DNA from 4 places in the Sphingomonas naphthae genome. Region 3 is predicted to be linked to each of the others. Evidence: predicted binding sites of a transcription regulator. Region 3 holds the regulator's gene; each other region holds the start of a gene.
The links. The regulator LexA, encoded in region 3, represses DNA repair genes until DNA is damaged. The targets are predictions, from matches to a motif close to GTTCCNCNCTTGTTCT.
Positions count from the first base shown of each region.

Region 1: the regulator LexA is predicted to act here: its motif matches at 1,866-1,881, upstream of PQ455_RS13190 (ImuA family protein).
Region 2: the regulator LexA is predicted to act here: its motif matches at 2,080-2,095, upstream of PQ455_RS06665 (PA0069 family radical SAM protein).
Region 4: the regulator LexA is predicted to act here: its motif matches at 1,800-1,815, upstream of radA (DNA repair protein RadA).

Region 1 is NZ_CP117411.1:2,740,304-2,743,985, forward strand. Features, by position in the region: gene PQ455_RS13170 (TspO/MBR family protein) at 1-90, shown strand, start outside; gene PQ455_RS13175 (thiol-disulfide oxidoreductase DCC family protein) at 93-455, shown strand; gene PQ455_RS13180 (DUF427 domain-containing protein) at 452-949, shown strand; gene PQ455_RS13185 (SDR family NAD(P)-dependent oxidoreductase) at 943-1,659, shown strand; gene PQ455_RS13190 (ImuA family protein) at 1,911-2,642, shown strand; gene PQ455_RS13195 (Y-family DNA polymerase) at 2,563-3,682, shown strand, end outside.
Region 2 is NZ_CP117411.1:1,424,607-1,428,288, reverse strand. Features, by position in the region: gene fghA (S-formylglutathione hydrolase) at 1-485, opposite strand, end outside; gene PQ455_RS06675 (VOC family protein) at 485-868, opposite strand; gene PQ455_RS06670 (S-(hydroxymethyl)glutathione dehydrogenase/class III alcohol dehydrogenase) at 883-1,995, opposite strand; gene PQ455_RS06665 (PA0069 family radical SAM protein) at 2,110-3,183, shown strand; gene dnaE (DNA polymerase III subunit alpha) at 3,296-3,682, opposite strand, start outside.
Region 3 is NZ_CP117411.1:1,865,206-1,868,887, forward strand. Features, by position in the region: gene PQ455_RS08820 (molybdopterin molybdotransferase MoeA) at 1-1,129, shown strand, start outside; gene lexA (transcriptional repressor LexA) at 1,187-1,846, shown strand; gene PQ455_RS08830 (hypothetical protein) at 1,858-2,010, shown strand; gene hflX (GTPase HflX) at 2,876-3,682, opposite strand, start outside.
Region 4 is NZ_CP117411.1:2,175,172-2,178,853, reverse strand. Features, by position in the region: gene PQ455_RS10240 (NAD(P)H-dependent flavin oxidoreductase) at 1-625, shown strand, start outside; gene pyrF (orotidine-5'-phosphate decarboxylase) at 718-1,395, opposite strand; gene PQ455_RS10230 (LapA family protein) at 1,404-1,715, opposite strand; gene radA (DNA repair protein RadA) at 1,833-3,203, shown strand.

The DNA of each region.
Region 1 (3,682 bases), 880 kb from region 3:
CAGGCCACCGCAATTCCTCTAGTGGCCTGGCTGGGCTTCGCTACTGTGCTCGCGACGAGCGTTTGGCGTCGAAACACGAAGGCGACATAGAGATGGGTCTTACCGTCTGGCACGACGGCGGCTGCCCGCTGTGCCGCCGGGAAATCGCTCTCATGCGCAGGCTAGACAGCCGCCGGCGCATAAACTTCGTCGACGTCAGCGACGACGCAAACGTCTGCCCTGCGGACAGAGAGAAGCTGCTTGCCCGCTTCCACGCGGAGGAGAATGGCCGAATGCTTGCGGGTGCGGCGGCCTTTGCTGCTATGTGGCGCGCGATCCCGGTCCTGCGGCCGATGGGCGTTGCGGCTCGCAATCCTACCATCTTGCGCATCCTCGAGCGTCTCTATTCCTCGTTTCTGCTCGTTAGACCGCGCCTTCAGGCGATGGCCCAGGCGTTCGAAAGACCGGTCCGGTGATCCGACCTGTTCCGGATCGACCGCTCGCTAATCAGGAAAGCGTCTGGGACTTCCCCCGCCCCTCGATCGCCCAGCCGGTGTCGGCACAACTGCGGATCGTGCTTTCCGGTCGCACGATCGCAGACACGTTACGCGGCGTGAGGACGATCGAAACCAGCCATCCGCCGACCTACTACTTCCCAAGGGATGACGTGGAAGAGGAGGTGCTGCGCCCAGCGGATGGCAGCAGCTTCTGCGAATGGAAGGGGTCGGCAGTCTACCTCGATATCGTGGTCGGCGATGCAGTCCGTCGAAGGGCAGCCTGGTCGTATCCACGCCCTACGCCGTCATTCGCGATCATCCGCGACCACGTCGCCTTCTATGCCGACGCCATGGACGCCTGCTTCGTGAACAACGAGCAGGTGCGGCCGCAGCCCGGCGGCTTCTACGGCGGGTGGATCACCTCCTCGCTGGCAGGCCCCTTCAAGGGCGTCCCAGGCAGCACCGGGTGGTAAGTCTGCCGACGGCGGTCGTCATCGGCGCAGGCGGGGGCATCGGCGGAGCGTTCGTCGCAGCGCTGAGGAACACCGGAAGGTACGGCCGTATCCATGCCTTCGCGAGGACGCCGCCGACATCCTTCTCGAGCGTATTTGGCGGCCAGATCAACGTCACCAATGAGGAGAGCATCGCCGCCGCAGCGATGACGGTCGGGTCGCCTGTCGATCTGGTTCTGATCGCTACCGGAATGCTGCACGAGGGAGGTAGGATGCCCGAGAAGGCTCTGCGCGAACTCGACGCGAACACCCTTGCTCGAATTTTCGAGGTAAATACGATCGGCCCAGCTTTGGCGCTTAAGCACTTCTCCCCGCTTCTCCCCAAGGACCGTCGTGCGATGATTGGCGTGATCTCTGCGCGCGTCGGCAGCATCTCGGACAACAGGTCCGGCGGTTGGTTTGGCTATCGCGCCTCTAAGGCGGCGTTGAACATGATCGTGAAGTCCGCCGCGATCGAGATCGCGAGGTCCCGCCCGGAAGCAGTATGCGTGGCCTTGCATCCCGGGACGGTGGACACGCGGCTAAGCCTTCCATTCCAACATGGCGTCGCTCCCGACCGTCTCTTCTCTCCCGAACGTGCGGCTCGTCAGCTCCTCGACGTCATCGACGGGCTGAAGCCGATCGACACGGGCAAGGTGTTCGGATGGGACGGCGAGGAGATCCAACCTTAGATCATTTAATCAGTGAAGATCGGACACCGAGCCGACAGCTGACCGATCCGGCGGACCGCTCGCATGGTGCTGGTGACGTAGCTGTCTGATCGTTCGAGCCAAGGCTTGGCAAGCGAACGCTCTGATTGTCGTGCTCGAGGCGCAGGATCGAGGACGGCGCGACGTAACTTGCCAACTAATCGACTTGACGTAGGCGGGGCGCTGCCCGAACAAAGGGGGAACGGTCTGCCTTTCCGAGTCTTTATGTCGTTATGCGAGTCCCCAATGTCCTTGCCGATTTACGCGCTCGAATTGCTGTGATCGAGGGCGTTTCGGTCCGGCACGGCGTCCTTCCGTTCGGGATCGACGAGGTCGACCGCCATCTTCCCGGGGGCGGGATAGCCAGCGGGGCGCTGCACGAGGTCGCCGGTAGTCCGGACCTCGCCGACGATGCGAGCGCGACCATTTTCCTGACGGGCATGCTGGCCCGACTGGACGGGCCGGTGATCTGGTGCCTAACGTGGCGCGACCTGTTCGCGCCAGCGCTGCACCTCGTTGGCCTCCACCCGGATCGGGTGATCCACGTCGAGGCGGGCAGTGACACCCAGGTGCTGCTCGCAATGGAGGAGAGCCTTCGTCATGCCGGCATCGCCGGAGTAGTGGGCGAGGTGGGGAAATATTCCACTACGGCTTCCAAGCGGCTGCAGCTCGCCGCGGAGTCGTCCGGCGTGACGGCGTTCGTCTTCAGGCGCGCATCGAAGGTCGAACAGGGCGCGGAAGGCACCGCTGCCGTGACACGGTGGCGCGTGAGGGCTGCACCGAGCCTTCCGCTCGGCATACCGAGCCTCGGCCGTCCTCGCTGGCAGGTGGATCTGGAACGCGTTCGAGGCGGCGAGCCCCGCACCTGGCTGATGGAGGGGTGCGATGCGCAGGGTCGTATCGCTCTTCCTGCCGCACTGGTCGACCGACCGGCTGCGCAGGAAGCGCACCACATCGCCGCCTGATCGTCGCGACGGCGTAGACGCAAACGGGACGTCGTTCCCCCTCGTCACCGCCATCGCGGATCATGGTCGCCGCATAGTCGCGGCCGTCGACGCGGGCGCCTCGACGCTTGGCATCTCGCCCGGGATGACGATCACCAAGGCCCGCTCGCTCGCCCCCGACCTGGAGGTCGTCGAGGCCGACATCAATGCCGACCTCCAGGGCTTGCGGCAGCTGTCGTTCTGGGCGGGCCGACGCTACGCCCCGATCGTTGCGGCGGATCCTCCCGACGGCCTTTGGCTGGACATCACGGGCTGCGCGCATCTCTTCGGTAGCGAGCGGGCGCTCCTGAAGGATCTCCACCGCAGGGTGGCGGACTTCGGGCTGGCCGTGCAGATCGCGGTTGCCGACACGGCGGGCTGCGCGCACGCGGTCGCCAGACATGTGCCTGCAGGCCGACCGGTCACGATCGAACCCGGCGATCATCGGAAGGCGATAGCCCTTCTGCCGGTGTCGGCGCTTCGGCTCGACGCGGACGTCGTCACCGGTCTGCGGAAGCTCGGCTTCGATCGGGTCGAGCAGCTCATCGGCACTCCTCGTGGCCCTTTGGCGAAAAGGTTCGGACGAAACCTCCATCGCCGTCTCGACCAGGCCTTGGGGACCGTGCCCGAACCGATCGAGCCGATCTTCCCGGAGACCCTGCCGCGCGCGCGGAGGGGCTTCATGGAGCCAATTATCACGGCTGACGCCTTCGTTCAGGTCATCGGCGACCTGACGGGCGACGTGGTCGCGCAGCTTGGTCGTGCGGGCAAGGGCGCGCGGCGACTGGACTGCTTCTTCCATCGCGTCGATGGACATGCGCAGGCGATCAGGGTTGGGACCGCGGCGCCGTCGCGGGACAGCCGACATCTCGCCAAGCTGCTGGGCGCACGCATCGAGACGATCGATCCCGGCCTGGGGATTGAGAGCATGACCCTGGTTGTCCCGTTGGTGGAACCGATGGGTGCCGAGGGCGGCGAATTCGATGCAATGCTGAGGAGCGGTCGGCATGAGCCGGACCTCG
Region 2 (3,682 bases), 440 kb from region 3:
GGGCAGGTCAGCCCGATCGTCAGCGCGCCATGGCCGCCCATCGAATGGCCCATGATCGACTGGCGGGCCATGTCGGCCGGAAACTCCGCCGCGACCAGCCCGGGCAGTTCCTCGGTCACATAGGTCCACATATGGTAATTGGCGGCGAACGGCTTCTCGGTCGCATCGACGTAGAAGCCCGCGCCCAGCCCGAAATCCCAGGCGCCGTCCGGGTCGTCCGGCACGTCCTCGCCGCGTGGGCTGGTGTCTGGCGCCACGAAGATCAGCCCCAGCTCCGCGCAGGCGGCGCGAAACTCGCCCTTCTCGGTCACGTTGGCGTGGGTGCAGGTGAGGCCCGACAGATACCACACCACCGGCAGCTTCATCCCCTCCGCATGGGGCGGGACATAGACCGAGAAGGTCATGTCCGTGCCCGTCGCGGTGGAGGCATGGCGGTAGACGCCCTGCGTGCCCCCGAACGCCTTCGTGACCGAGACGGTCTCCATCAGGCCGCCACGGGGTGCATGGCGCAGATCTTGTTGCCCGCCGGATCGCGCAGATAGGCGAGGTAGAGCTTGCCGAACGGCGATTCGCGTACGCCGGGCGGGTCCTCGCACGGGGTGCCGCCGTTCGCCACGCCCGCCGCGTGCCACGCATCGGCCGCCTCCGGTGACGACGCCGCGAAGCCGATCGTGCCGCCGTTGGCGCAGGACGCCGGCTCGCCGTTGATCGGCAGGGTCAGCAGGAAGGTGCCGCCCGGATGCAGATAGGCGACGCGTCCCTTGGGATCGCTCATCCCCGGTTTGATGCCGAGCGCGCCCAGCACCGCATCGTAGAAGGTCTTGGACGCCTCGATATCGGCGGCGCCCAACATCACATGACTGAACATCGTTTCTGTCTCCCCTAGTAGACCACGACGGAGCGGATGCTTTCACCCGCGTGCATCAGATCGAACCCTTTGTTGATTTCGTCCAGCGTGAGGACGTGGGTTATCATCGGGTCGATATCGATCTTGCCGTTCATGTACCAGTCGACGATCTTGGGCACGTCGGTCCGGCCCTTGGCGCCGCCGAAGGCCGTGCCCTTCCACACCCGGCCCGTGACGAGCTGGAATGGCCGGGTCGCGATCTCCTTCCCGGCCTCCGCCACGCCGATGATGATGCTCTCGCCCCAGCCGCGATGGCAGCATTCCAGCGCCGTCCGCATCACCTCGGTATTGCCGGTCGCGTCGAAGCTGTAGTCGGCGCCGCCGTCGGTCAGCGCCAGCACCTCGGCGATCACCTGATCGCGGCTCTTGCCCGTGCCGTTGATGAAATGGGTCATGCCGAACTGGCGGCCCCATGCCTCGCGATCGGGGTTGAGATCGACGCCGACGATCACGTCCGCCCCCACCATCCGCGCGCCCTGGATCACGTTCAGGCCGATACCGCCGAGCCCGAACACCACGACCGTCTCGCCGACCTGCACCTTGGCGGTATTGACCACCGCGCCAACCCCGGTCGTGACGCCGCAGCCGATGTAGCAGCTCGTCTGGAACGGCGCGTCGGTGCGAATCTTGGCGACCGCAATCTCGGGCAGGACGGTGAAGTTCGAGAAGGTCGAGCAGCCCATGTAGTGGAAGATCGGCTGGCCCTTGTAGCTGAAGCGGGTGGTGCCGTCGGGCATCAGCCCCTTGCCCTGCGTCGCGCGGATCGCGGTACACAGGTTGGTCTTGCCGCTGAGGCACGATTTACACTGGCGGCATTCGGGCGTGTAGAGCGGGATGACATGGTCGCCCGGCACCACGCTGGTCACGCCCGGCCCCACCTCGCGCACGATGCCCGCGCCCTCGTGGCCGAGGATGCTGGGGAAGATCCCTTCGCTGTCGAGCCCGTCGAGCGTGTAGGAATCGGTGTGGCAGATGCCGGTCGCCATGATCTCGACCAGCACCTCGCCGGCCTTCGGCCCCTCCAGATCGACCTCGACGATCTCCAGCGGCTGCTTCGCCTCGAACGCGACGGCGGCACGGGTCTTCATGGGGCTTGTCTCCGCAGATGTGTCGCCGGGGCTTTAGCCGGGGCAGGCCGACAAAACCAACCCGCCGATCGCGGAAACGATTGCGTTCTTCTTTTGTTCCGTTATACCGATGCCATGCCTTCGATCGCGACAGGCGGCCGTGGCGCCACGGTCAACGAAGTTTCCACCCGCTTCAACCTGAAGGCGCGGGAGGAGGATGGCGACTGGCTCGACGATCGCGGCGCGATCGACGGCGATCTGCCCCCGCTGCGGACTACCGTGGCGCACGAGACGCCGCGCACGATCATCACCAAGAACAACTCCCCCGACATAGGCTTCGATCGCTCGATCAACGCCTATCGCGGATGCGAGCATGGCTGCATCTATTGCTTCGCCCGGCCGACCCACGCCTTCCACGATCTGTCGCCCGGCCTCGATTTCGAGACGAAGCTGTTCGCCAAGCCCGATGCCCCCGCCCTCCTCCGCGCCGAATTGGGGAAGCGCGGCTATGAGCCGAAGCCGATCGCGATGGGCACCAACACCGATCCCTATCAGCCGATCGAGGGCCGCTATCACCTGACCCGCCAACTGCTGGAAATCCTCGCCGAACATGGCCACGGCTGCACCATCACCACCAAATCCAACCGGGTGGTGCGCGATCTCGATATCCTGGCGCCGATGGCCGCGCGCGGGCTGGTCGCGGTGGCGATGTCGATCCCGACGATCGATCCGGCGACCGCGCGCACGCTGGAACCGCGCGCGCCGCACCCCGCCCGCCGGCTGGCGGCGGTCAAGGCACTGTCGGATGCGGGCGTGCCGACCTTCGTGTCGCTCGCCCCCGTCATCCCCGCGATCACCGATCACGAGATGGAGCATATCATCGAGGCCGCCGCCGCCCACGGCGCCCGTTCCGCTTTCTTCCTGCCCGTCCGCCTGCCGCACGAGGTGGCGCCGCTGTTCCGGGCGTGGCTGGAGGCGCACCACCCCGATCGCGCCGGCAAGGTCATGTCGATCATCACCTCGATCCGCGACGGGCGGGAGAACGACCCCAATTTCTTCACCCGGATGCGCGGCACCGGCCCCTGGGCCGATCTGATGCGCGGCCGCTTCCAGATCGCCTGCAAACGCCATGGCCTCAATCGGGAGCGGTTCAGGATCAGGACGGACCTGTTCGTGCCGCCACAGGGGCCGCAACTGAACCTGTTTTGAAGGGCGCCAGATATCCCCCGTTCGGCCTGAGCGAAGTCGAAGGACGGGCGACTGGGCGACACCATTTGGGGCCACGTCCCTCGACTGCGCTCGGGACGAACGGGTGTAGGGGTCAGGAAACCATCCGTAGCGACGGCACCGGCACTGTCGCCAGGGTCGTCGTAACCCTCGGCAACCGCTCGATCCGCGCGGCCAGTTCGGCATCCAACTGGAAATCCCCACCCAGCGCCATCGGCAGGATGCCCCCATCGGGCAGGTGCGCGATCAGCCGGATTTCGCCCCGCCCGCCGCGCGCGCCGGCCACCAGTTGCGCCAGCGCCGGCAGCGCCCGTGGGTCGTCGGTCTCGATCGTCAGGCGCAGGCGCACGGTCGTCGCCATGCCCTCGAACGGCTGGACCCCCCGGATCGTCACCCTCGGCGTTTCCTCGCCGGGGCGGCGATCCACCTCGACCGTCAGCAGCCCGCAGCCGCCCGCCTTGGCCGCCTGCTCCAGATCGGC
Region 3 (3,682 bases):
GCCGATCGAGACCGTGCCGCTGATCGACGCGGCCGGGCGCCATGCCGCCGAACCCGTCCTCGCCCGCCGCACCCAGCCCGCCGCCGATCTCTCCGCGATGGACGGCTACGCCATCCGCTTCGCCGAGCGCCCCGGCCCGTGGCGCATCGTCGGCGAGAGCGCGGCCGGGCGCCCCTTCGCGATCCCGCTGGCCCCCGGCGAGGCCGCGCGCATCTTCACCGGCGCCGCTCTGCCCCCCGGTGCCGACACGATCCTCATCCAGGAGGAAGCCACCGCCGCCGACGGCCTCGTCCGCATGACCGGCAAAGGCCCGCCGGCCCAGGGCGAGCATGTCCGCCGGCGCGGCGCCGATTTCGCGGACGGCGCCCCCCTCATCGCGTCCGGCGATCGCCTCACACCCGCCCGCATCGGCCTCGCCGCCGCCGCCGGTCACGGCGCCCTGCCCGTCCGCCGCCGCGCTCGCGTCGCCCTGATCTCGACCGGCGACGAACTGGTGCCCCCCGGCGCGCCCACGCCCGACGACCGCCTGCCATCCAGCAACGCGCCGATGCTGGCGGCCCTGTGCGGCGGCCCGCTGGCGGAGATCGTCGATCTCGGCATCGTGCCCGACGATCTGGCCGCCCTCACCGCCGCCTTCGCCGAAGCCGCGCGCATCGCCGACGTGGTCGTCACGATCGGCGGGGCCTCGGTCGGCGACCATGATCTCGTCCGCCCCGCGCTGGCAGCGGCGGGCGCGGCGCTCGATTTCTGGCGGGTCGCGATGCGGCCGGGCAAGCCGCTGATGGCGGGGCGGATCGGCGACGCGGTCGTGCTCGGCCTGCCCGGCAACCCCGTCTCCGCCTTCGTCGGCGCCACCCTGTTCCTGAAACCGCTGCTCGCGCGTCTCTCCGGCGCGGTCGATCCCGCCCCCCCGATGGCCTTCGCCACCCTGCTCCATCCCCTCCCCGCCGTGGGTGGCCGAACCGATTTCCTGCGTGGGATCAATCAGATGGATGGCATTCGTGCGATGAATCGGCAGGACAGCGCCGGCCTGTCCTCGCTCGCCGCGGCCGATTGCCTGATCGTCCGCCCCGCCGGCGCGCCGCCCATCGCGGCGGGGGAACAGGTCGAGATCGTTACGCTCGCTTGACAGTCTGTTCCATGTTGCCTAGACGTTCCGCGTTCGTTCCCGATGGGGTATCATGCGATGCTGACGTCCAAGCAGAATGAGCTGCTCACCTTCATCAACCATCGACTGGGCGAGACCGGCGTGTCTCCCTCGTTCGAGGAGATGAAGGAGGCGCTCGACCTCAAGTCCAAGTCGGGGGTTCACCGGCTCATCAATGCGCTGGAGGAGCGCCAGTTCATTCGCCGCCTGCCCAACCGCGCCCGCGCGCTAGAGGTGCTGCGGATGCCCGAACTGATGCGCAAGGCCCCGCCCGCCTTGGTCGCCGTGCCGAAGAAGCCGATCCCGCAGGCCGCCAACGACGTGCTGGAAATCCCGCTCCACGGCCGCATCGCCGCCGGCGTGCCGATCGAGGCGATGGAGGGGCAGACCAGCCTGTCCGTCCCCGCCGCGCTGCTGGGCCCGGGCGAACATTATGCGCTCGAGGTCTCGGGCGATTCGATGGTCGAGGCCGGGATCCTCGATGGCGACTATGCGCTCATCCAGCGCACCGAGAGCGCCCGCGAAGGCCAGATCGTCGTCGCCCTGATCGACGAGATGGAAGCGACGCTCAAATATTTCCGCCGCGAAGGCACGATGATCCGGCTCGATCCGGCCAATCGCGCCTATGATCCGCAACGCTACAGCCCGGCGCAGGTCCGCGTGCAGGGCCGCCTCGCCGGCCTGCTCCGCCGCTACTGATCGCGCCCGATATGGCGCATGACCCGAAGGCGTTGCGGCCGATCCTGGAAGCCGCGACGCCGCCGGACGCCGAACTGGCGATGCGCGCCATGTTCGGCGGGCGGATGGCTCGCGCCCGAACTCGGCCTCCCTCTCGCCATTGGATGATGATTGCCTATCAGTGACGGGCTGATCGGCCTGGCGCTGTGCTGGTGTGCCTGATTCCATCGCGGGCTCGCCCAGCGTCGGTAACCGAAACCGAAAATAGGATTTCCCCGCGCATCCTCCCCTTGGCCTGAAGATGGCGACTGCGACCGGCGCGGTCCTGCCACTTGCATCCGGCAGGATGTGCCCTTGAGAGGGCTATCGCACCTCCGGGGAGGCGCGGGCGGCCGGGGGCGGGGCGGATCCCATGCTGAGGTGGCAGCAGGATCGAACACCGCACCGGGCCTTTGACGATCACGCGAAGCTTCGGCTGATGCCGGATGACTCCGCGCCGGTCGCCCCGGCGGCCTGCGCCACCAGGAGCCTGCCCCCTCCACCGCGATCACCAGTGACGGAAGCGGCGCGGCTTGTACGCTATTTGTTCTGGTTTGTCAAGTTTTAGATTGTGGTTAGATTCTGCGGCTGTCACTTCGCCACAGACTGCGCGCCTTCGATGGGCATAGCAGGGTTACCGGCGCGACGGTTAGAACCAGGACGACGAACGCTCTGGCGTCCAAGGGGCTTATTTGTTCCTTGGTGACGTCGAAGAAGGCAAACGTGAACCAAATCAGGAAGAAGGTCCAACTACACATAAGCCACGGCAACAGCCGCAACTAGCAGGGCGATGACCTTTCGCATGATCTATCCCTATCGCTGTGGTGATGATCTGCAAGAGCAGGTGGCAGCGAACCGATCGCGACGATCGTCACCCCGGACGTGTTCCGGGGTCCACCGGCTCCCGATCGATCCGGTTGAAGGACGGCATTGACGCGTGCTTCGGGCTGGACCCCGGCACGAGGCCGGGGTGACGAGCATCGTGGGGCGGCGGATTCCCCGCCCCGCCCCCTAGCGCGCCTGAAACCGCGCCCAATCCTCTTCCGAAAGGCGCACCTCGACGACCTGCGTCTCGCCCTCGGTCTCCTCGTGCAGCACTTCGCCATGCTGGTGGAGCCAGGCGAGGGTCGCGCCGTCGGTGAGGGGGATGTCGAGCGTGTAGCGGCGGTGGCCGGCGGCGAGGCGGTCGCCGACGGTGCGGCGGAGGGTTTCGACGCCCTCGCCGGTGAGCGCCGACAGGGCCACCACATCGTCGCGGCGGGCGGCTTCGTGGAGGAGGCGCTCGGCCTCTTGCGGGGGCAGCGCGTCGAGCTTGTTCCACGCCTCGAAGATGAGCGCGGTGGGGTTGGCGTCGGGGCCGTCGGCGGCGGGGCCGATGCCGATTTCGGCCAGCACAGCCATCACGTCGGCGCGCTGCGCCTCGCTGTCGGGATGGGAGACGTCGCGGACGTGGATGATGAGGTCGGCGGCGGTGACCTCCTCCAAAGTTGCGCGGAAGGCGGCCACCAGCTGCGTCGGCAGGTCCGAGACGAAGCCGACCGTGTCGGACAGGATCGCCTTGTCGATACCCGGCAGGCTGATCTGCCGCATCGTGGGGTCGAGCGTGGCGAAGAGGAGGTTCTCGGCCATGACGGCGGCGCCGGTCATGCGGTTGAACAAGGTCGACTTGCCGGCATTGGTGTAGCCAACCAGCGCCACGACAGGCCACGGCGCACGCTGGCGGCGGGCGCGGTGGAGGCCACGCGTCTTGCGGACCTGTTCCAGTTCGCGGCGCAGTTTCGCCATGCGATCGCGGATGAGGCGGCGATCGGCCTCGAT
Region 4 (3,682 bases), 310 kb from region 3:
CGGCATCCTGATGCTCGCGACCGCGACGAGCCTCGCCGAGGCGCGGGCGATCGAGGCGGCGGGGATCGACGCGATCGTGGCGCAGGGGATCGAGGCGGGCGGGCATCGCGGCATGTTCGATCCCGCCGCGCCCGATGACGCGCTCGGCACGATGGCGCTGACCCGGCTGCTGATGCGCCACACCGGCTTGCCCGTGATCGCGGCGGGCGGGATCATGGACGGCGCGGGGATCGCCGCCGCGCTCGATCTCGGCGCGGTCGCGGCGCAGATGGGCACCGCCTTCATCGCCTGCCCCGAGTCCGCCGCCGACCCCGCCTATCGCGCCGCGCTCGCCGGCCCCGCCGCCTTCCACACGACGCTCACCGCGCTGATCTCCGGCCGCCCCGCCCGCGCGCTGGCCAACCGCTTCACCGCGCTGGCGGATGCGCTGGCGGGCCTCGCCCCACCCGATTATCCGATCGCCTACGACGCCGGCAAAGCCCTCCACGCCGCCGCCAGGGCGCGGGGCGAGCATGGCTTCGGCGCGCAATGGGCCGGGCAGGGCGCGCCGCTGGCACGGGCGATGCCGGCGGGGGAATTGGTGGAGACGCTGCGGAAGGAGTTGCGGGCGGTGCGGGGCGCCTGACCCTGATCGTCATGCCAGCGCAGGCTGGCATCTCGTGAGGTTTTGCCCGGCGGTGGGAGGCCCCAGCTTTCGCTGGGGCGACCTGTATGTTGTTACAACGTCGCCGCGATCGCCCGTGCCGCCGCGTCCGGGTCTTCCGCCTTGGTGATGGGGCGGCCGATCACCAGCACGCTCGCGCCATTGTCGAGTGCCTGGCGGGGGGTGATGGTGCGTTTCTGGTCGCCGACCGCGCCGCCTTCGGGGCGGACGCCGGGGACGACGAAATAACCCTTGGGCCACAGCTTGCGCGCGGCGGCGACCTCGTTGCCGGAGCAGACCACGCCGTCGAGCCCGGCGTCGCGGGCCAGCGCCGTCAGCCGCTCGACCTGGGCATGGGGATCGGGCTGGCCGACGCCGATATCGGCCAGATCGCCGCCGTCGAGGCTAGTCAGCACCGTGACCGCGACCACCTTGGTGCCGGGCGGGGCGGCGGCCTTGGCGTCCTCCATCATCGCCCGGCCCCCGGCGGCATGGACCGTCAGGATCGCGGGCTTCAGACTCGACAGCGCCTGCACCGCGCTCGCCACCGTATTGGGGATGTCGTGGAGCTTCAGGTCGAGGAAGATCGGCAGGCCGATCGCGGCGATCTCGCGCACGCCGGCCTGGCCGTGGGCCGCGAAGAATTCCAGTCCCAGCTTCAGCCCGCCGACATGGGTGTGGACCCGTTCGGCGAGCGCCTTGGCGCGGGCGAGATCGGGCGTGTCGATGGCGACGAAGATACGGCTGGACATGATTTTACTCAGATGACCGCGTCGGCGCTCCCCGCGATCGGGCGGGCCGGGACGGCATCGATGACGGGTGTGGGCGGCACGGAAGGGACGGACGGGATGGGTGCGGGCAGCTGGCGGCGCAGGTGCCACAGCTTGGCGCGATGCCACGCCCAGGTGGGCAGGAAACCGATGAGGAAGGCGATGAACAAGGCGACCGGCAGGTTCGCGTCCGCGACCTGACCCGCCCACAGGTTGATCGACACAGGCCGCCAATTGTTGGTGGCGAAGACGACGGCGATCACCGTGATCGCGATCCAGAACAGGGTTTTCAGGAAATTCATCGCACCTCTCCTGCTGGGGACGGCTTAGAGCGTTGCGAGGGGATTGGCCAGCGCGGGCTTGCCATCGCCGAAACGAATGCCTATGTTCCCTTTTCGTTCATGGCATCGGGGGGCAGGATGGCACGGCCGCAGAAACGCTACGCATGTCAGGCCTGCGGCACCACCAGCCCGCGCTGGCAGGGGCAATGCACCGATTGCGGCGAGTGGAACACATTGGTCGAGGAGGCCGGCGGCGGCGTGGTGACGCCGTTCGCGGCGAAGCACCATCTGAGGACCGGGGGCCGCGCGGTGGTGCTGTCGCCGCTCGATGCCGAAACGCCGTTGCCGCCGCGCCTGTCGACCGGGATCGCGGAATTCGATCGGGCGCTGGGCGGGGGTCTGGTGGCGGGGTCCGCCACGCTGATCGGCGGCGATCCGGGGATCGGCAAGTCGACGCTTCTGTTGCAGGCGGCGGCGCGGCTGGCGCTGGCCGGGCTGTCGGTGGCCTATATCTCCGGCGAGGAGGCGGCCGATCAGGTGCGGCTGCGCGCGCGGCGGCTGGGGTTGGACAAGGCGCCGGTGCAATTGGCGACGGCGACATCGGTGCGCGACATTTTGACGACGATGGAGGCGGGGGTGCCGCCCGCGCTGCTCATCATCGATTCGATCCAGACGATGCACTCCGATCTGATCGAGGGCGCGCCGGGCACGGTCAGCCAGGTGCGCGCCTCGGCGCAGGAACTGATCCGCTTCGCCAAGGAGCGGGGGACGGCGCTGATCCTGGTGGGCCATGTCACCAAGGACGGGTCGATCGCGGGGCCGCGCGTGCTGGAGCATATGGTCGATACGGTGCTGGCGTTCGAGGGTGAGCGCAGCCACCAATATCGGCTGCTGCGCGCCACCAAGAACCGCTTCGGCGGCACCGACGAGATCGGCGTTTTCGCGATGGGCGAGGGCGGGCTGGACGAAGTGGCCAATCCCTCGGCCCTGTTCCTCACCCATCGCGGCGAGACGATCGCCGGGGCGACGGTGTTTCCGGCGATGGAGGGCACCCGGCCGGTGCTGGTGGAGATCCAGGCGCTGGTGGTGCGGCTGGCGAGCGGCGCCACGCCCCGGCGGGCGGTGGTGGGGTGGGACAGCGGGCGGCTGGCGATGATCCTGGCGGTGCTGGAAGCGCGCTGCGGGCTGAGCTTCTCGGCCTGCGAAGTCTATCTCAACATCGCCGGCGGCTATCGCGTGTCCGATCCGGCGGCGGATCTGGCGGTGGCGGCGGCGCTGGTGTCGGCGCTGGCGGAGCGGCCCGTGCCGGCCGAAGCGGTGATCTTCGGCGAAGTGGCTTTGTCGGGCGAAATCCGCCCGGTGGCGCACGGCGCGCTGCGGCTGCGCGAGGCGGCGAAACTGGGCTTCACGCGGGCGCTGGCGCCGGCGTCGGTGAAGGAGGCGCCGATGACGGTGGCGAGTTTTTCGACCCTGGGGGCGATGGTGGATCATCTGCTGGGGCGGGGGTGATCGGGCATAGGGTGGAGGTTTGTTCGCGCGGAGACGCGGAGACGCGGAGAGAAGAAGGGGTTTGGTGGGACGTGGCTCTCCGGGGGGCGGGGCGGAGTTTCGGGTGGGGCGAACGGTTCGGCGGAGCGGCTTACAAGCGTTAAGGCGCGGATGAGGCGTTGAATGGCTGGCTCTGGCGATTACGCCAAGCCCATCTCGTCGCCCCGGCGAAGGCCGGGGCCGCCGGAAGCGATACGCGCCGCCTGGGCAGCCCCAGACACCTTCACCAATCCGCAGTTGTGTCTCGTCCCTGGGGTGCGGATTAAGCCATCCCCAAGCCGTCACCCCGGCGAAGGCCGGGGTCTCGGGCGGTGTGGCAGCCGGTGGGAGAGCCACGCGTTTCTGCGGCCACACCCCTAGCCCCCTGCGGCCCCGGCCTCCGCCGGGGCGACGTGGCGGCCTTGGCCAAGGCCGGGAGAGCCACGCCCCATCAAGCTCCT